Regions from separate parts of the Branchiibius hedensis genome, predicted to be linked through region 2. Evidence: predicted binding sites of a transcription regulator. Region 2 holds the regulator's gene; the other holds the start of a gene.
The links. The regulator LexA, encoded in region 2, represses DNA repair genes until DNA is damaged. The targets are predictions, from matches to a motif close to TCGAACANNTGTTCGA.

Region 1 (2,373 bases), 810 kb from region 2:
GCCGGAGGCGCCCCAGTTCGCGGTGGACCGCTTCCGGGGTCAGGCCAGGGCGCTGGGCGTGACCTGGCCGAAAGGCTTGGCGTACGGCGAGTTCCTGCGCACGCTGGACCGCAACGACCCGCACCACCTGGCGTTGATGTACGCCGCGGGCAGCCTCTTCCGCGGCGCCGGGTACACCGTGTTTGACGGCTCCGTGCCGGACCAGACGATGCAGGCGGCGGTCGGGGCGCCGTACGCACATGTCACGGCTCCACTGCGGCGGCTCGTGGATCGGTTCGGGTTGGTCATCTGCGAAAGCATCTGCGCGGGCCGGCCGGTGCCGGATTGGGCGCGTCAGTCGCTGCCCGAGCTGCCCAAGATCATGGCGGCCGGTGACCAACTCGCGCACAAGGTGGATCGGATGTGCACCGACGCCGTCGAGGTGGCGGTGATGTCGCATCACGTGGGGGATACCTTCGCCGCGACCGTGGTTGCCCGCACCAAGACCGGCGTCGAGGTCCAGCTCACCGACCGACCGGTGATCGCGACGCTGCCTGGTGATGCAGCGCCGGGGGATTCGGTGCAGGTGCGGGTGGGCAGTGCCGATCTGTCGACGCGGACGCTGGAGTTCGCGCTGGTCTGAGCATTCGCCTCGGCGGCGGTAGACTCTGGCCCGGATGAGCTGGCCAGGCGGCCGCGTCGAGACTCGTTCTCGCCGAGGAACGTCCGGGCTCCGCAGAGCACGGTGGTGGCTAACGGCCACCCGGGGTGACCCGCGGGACAGTGCCACAGAAAACAGACCGCCGGCCGCTTGCGGCAGGTAAGGGTGAAACGGTGTGTGTAAGAGACCACCAGCGGTGCAGGTGACTGCACCGGCTCGGTAAACCCCACTGGGAGCAAGGTCAGACAGCGTGCGTCCGAGGGCTGCTCGCCCGAGCACGCGGGTAGACCGCTAGAGGTGGCTGGCAACAGTCACCCGAGATGGATGGTCGCCCGCCGTCGTCAGTTCGCTGACGACGGTGACAGAACCCGGCGTATCGGCCAGCTCATCCTTCACCACGGGCCGAGCAGCGTGCTCTGGGCCAGCGTGTTCGCTAGTCGAGCGTTCGGATTCATCGGCTCTATCCACAGATTTGTTCGTGGCCGGTTGGCTGTCGGTGCTGGGTCGTAGGGTGGTTTTCAGGGGCAGGTTCGGGGCGCCGGGGAGGGGTGTGGCGGGCGTGAAGATCGATGAAAGCCGTTTGGGCAGTGGGCGACTCGGTGGGCCTGTGGTCGTGGCGTGTGCTCCGTCGAGGGTGGTACGACGCTCGGATGCCGCTGGTGATCCGGTGGGCGCATTGTTGGATGAGTTGCACGACGTGCTGGACCGGTTCGCCGCGTTGGATTCGTGGGACGGGTCTTCGGTGGAGGATGCGCGTCGGGCGTCGGGTCGGTTGGCGTCGGCGAAGGCGCGGATCGATGGGGTGCTGGTGTCGGTGGCGTCGGCGTTGCGGTCGGCGGTGACGTCGGCGGGTGGTTCGGTGGCTGAGGTGTCCTCGATCATGTCGGGTGAGTTCGGTGGGGACCGGCGGGATGCGCAGGCATTGGTCAACCTGGGGGAGCAGTTGCAGCACGCGCCCGCGACCGGATCAAGGTTGAGTAGCGGTGGGGTGTCTCGGGAGCAGGCGGGGGTGATCGCCCGGGGGCTGGCGGCGTTGCCGGACAGTGTGGCGCAAGCGGACCGGGACGCGGCGGAACGGGCGTTGTTGGAGGCGGCGCCCACGATGACGTTGGTGGATTTGCGGCGGCGGGCGACGCGGATGCGGGAGGCGTTCGAAGACGTTGCGCAGGCCGACGCGCACGAGGACGCGGTGTTGGTGGATCAGGAGCAGGCTGCGTGGGCGCAGGCGTCGTTCTGGATGCGTGAACACAAACCGGGATTGTTCAAGGGTGGGTTCACGCTGCCGGAGCTGCAGGCGCAGATGCTCAAGACCATGTTGGAGGGGATCAGTGCGCCCCGCCGGTTCCATCTGGAGACTGGCAACCACGGTGGCGGTGCTGGTCGCGCTCGGGCCAGCGGTGGTCGCGCCAACGGTCGTCGGGCCACGGGTTCGGGGGCTGCGGGCGGCGAGGGTCACGAAGGCGGACCCGTTCCGCCGGACTGGGCGCGCGGCAGCGAGGATGCCGTCGCGGAGCCGGCGCGTGGCGGCTGGGCGCGGACCGGGGCGCAGGCGGACGCCGAGATCGACGCCGCTGAACTGGCGGAGGCGGGTGGGTTGCCGATGGACACCGCACACCGCGAAGGTCGCGCCCTGGCGCAGTTGTGTGAGCACTTGCCGTTGGACAAGCTCCCGGGTGCCGGGGGTATCTCGGCGGTGCTGACGGTGAACCTGGACTATGAGACGTTGGCTGTGG
Region 2 (2,373 bases):
GACCGGCGTGCCGGGCCAGAACGGCGCCGGCCTCGGTCAATCGGACATTGCGACCCAGCCGCTCCACCAGCACCGTCCCGGTGCGCTCCTCGAGGCGGCGCACCATCTGCGAGATGGCGGGCTGGGAGTAGCCCAGGGACGCGGCGGCAGCGGTGAAACTGCCTTCTTCGGAGATGGCGCGGATCACCCGCAGGCCGGCGGCATCGATCATGGCTCCATGATAACGCAACTCATAAGTCTTGGTTATGTCGATCGCGATGGTTCGCGATTTCGGTAATGACCGGCTCCGGTGGTGGCGAACGGCTGCGGGAGAGGTGTGACACTGGAGAGGTGACCGATCCATCCGTCGCCAGGGAAGCGATTGCGAGCGCGGTAGCGGCCGGCGGGGTGACCGTCCTGTCGGGTGCGGGCCTGTCGACCGAGTCCGGAATCCCGGACTACCGCACGGCAGCGGGGGAACGACGCATCCAGCCGATGACAGCGGCTGAGTTGTTGGCGACTCCGCAGGCGCGGCAACGGTATTGGGCCCGCTCCTACGTGGGGTGGCCACGCTTCGCCGCAGCGCGACCGAACGTCGGACATGAAGCGGTCACCCAACTGCAACGCGCGGGCCTGGTCGGCACGGTCATCACCCAGAATGTCGATGGCCTGCACCAACGAGCAGGCGCCCGCGATGTCGTCGAGTTGCACGGAAACCTCGACCGGGTCGTGTGTATGGCCTGCGGTCAGCGCTTCCCGCGGGAACTCATCGACGCCTGTTTCGAGGTCCTGAACCCGGGTTTCGACCGATCCGCCGACGCCGCCTTGCGACCCGACGGTGATGTGGCACTGGATGACGAGGAGGTGCGCGCCTTCAAGGTCGCGCATTGCGCTGCGTGTGGTTCGGACCTGCTCAAACCCGACGTGGTGATGTTCGGCGAGTCGGTGCCGCGCCCGCTGGTGCAGGACTGCTTCGAGGCCGTCGAAAACTCCCGTTCCCTCCTGGTTCTTGGCTCCTCACTTGCCGTGATGTCCGGGTACCGCTTCGTCCGGCGGGCCGCCGCCCTGGGTATCCCGGTGCTGGCGATCACGCATGGTTGGACCCGCGGCGACGCCGAACTCACCGCCAAACTCGACGCACCGTTGGGCCCTTCGCTGGTCGAGTTGGTGAAGGCCGTTGGCGACCCGATCAACGCCTGAGCGTCAGATCCGCCGCAGGACCGCCGTCACCTTGCCCAGGATCGTCGCGTCCGTGCCGTCGATCGGCGAGTACTGCTCGTTGTGTGGCAGCAACCACACCTTGTCGGCGGTGCGCTTGAACGTCTTGACCGTGGCTTCGCTGTCCAGCATCGCTGCCACGATGTCACCGTTGTCGGCGGTCTGCTGTTGACGGACCACGACCCAGTCCCCGTCGCAGATCGCGGCGTCGACCATGGAGTCGCCGACGACCTTCAGCAGGAACAAGTCCCCTTCGCCGACCAACTGCTTGGGCAGCGGGAAGACGTCTTCGACAAGCTGCTCGGCGAGGATCGGGCCACCAGCAGCGATCCGGCCCACCACGGGGACGTACGACGCGGCGGGGCGTTCGTCGCCGACTCCCGTCTCGTCGTACGCAGTGCCGTCTGTTGTGTCGTCTGAGGCGGTCCGTGCGCCGTCCGCCGCCGCCTTGCGCCGCCGTTTGCCCGGGGCGTCATCGAGCGGAAGAACCTCGATGGCGCGGGGCAGATTCGGGTCCCGGCGGATGTAGCCGAGTCGCTCGAGCATGGACAACTGGTGGGCCACTGAACTAGGGCTGGTCAAGCCGACCGCCTCACCGATCTCCCGCAGACTCGGCGGATACCCGCGCCGCTGGACCGAACTGCGGATCACTTCAAGCACCTTGCGCTGCCGCGTCGTCAGCCCGCGGCCGTCGCGTCGCTCCGGCATCTCGTGGATCTTGCCCATCAGGTCCGTCTCCCTATCTGCGAAACCCGCCGAATGACGCGGCGAGCGATGTTGTCGGTGGTCGCTGGTGTGCTGTGTCCATGAAGACAACGGCCGTGGGATTCAGGCTAGGGCGTTCGCACACGAGTTCCAAACATGTGTACGACGCGTGTCGCCGGGACAGTGGTGCCGAAATGGTCAACGAACCCACGATCGAACCTTGCCTGTCTTCGAACAAGCGTGCTATACATCGTATCGAAGTGAAATCGAACGCCTGTTCGATTTCCACAGGTGTCACTGGTTCACCCGCAGGTCGAACCGCACCGTGTCAGGAGGAAGCCATGAGCGCAGTCCCCGTTCTCGTCCCCGTCGCCCGTCCCGCGCGCCGTCCCGACCTTCGACTGGTTCCGGATCTGCCGGCGTCGCCGACCGGCGTCGCGCGGCCCGCCGCTCACCTGCGGCTGACCCGGC

Region 1: DR843_RS07795 (HNH endonuclease signature motif containing protein) is a predicted target of LexA. The motif match lies at 1,105-1,120, and genes of this name have one in related genera.

Annotation. Positions count from the first base shown of each region.
Region 1 covers NZ_UESZ01000001.1:1,606,421-1,608,793, reverse strand. Annotated here, with positions in the region: gene DR843_RS07805 (RNB domain-containing ribonuclease) at 1-622, shown strand, start outside; RNA gene rnpB (RNase P RNA component class A) at 658-1,032, shown strand; gene DR843_RS07795 (HNH endonuclease signature motif containing protein) at 1,308-2,373, shown strand, end outside.
Region 2 covers NZ_UESZ01000001.1:796,202-798,574, forward strand. Annotated here, with positions in the region: gene DR843_RS03950 (LysR family transcriptional regulator) at 1-211, opposite strand, end outside; gene DR843_RS03955 (NAD-dependent protein deacetylase) at 331-1,179, shown strand; gene lexA (transcriptional repressor LexA) at 1,183-1,923, opposite strand; gene DR843_RS03965 (peptidoglycan-binding protein) at 2,244-2,373, shown strand, end outside.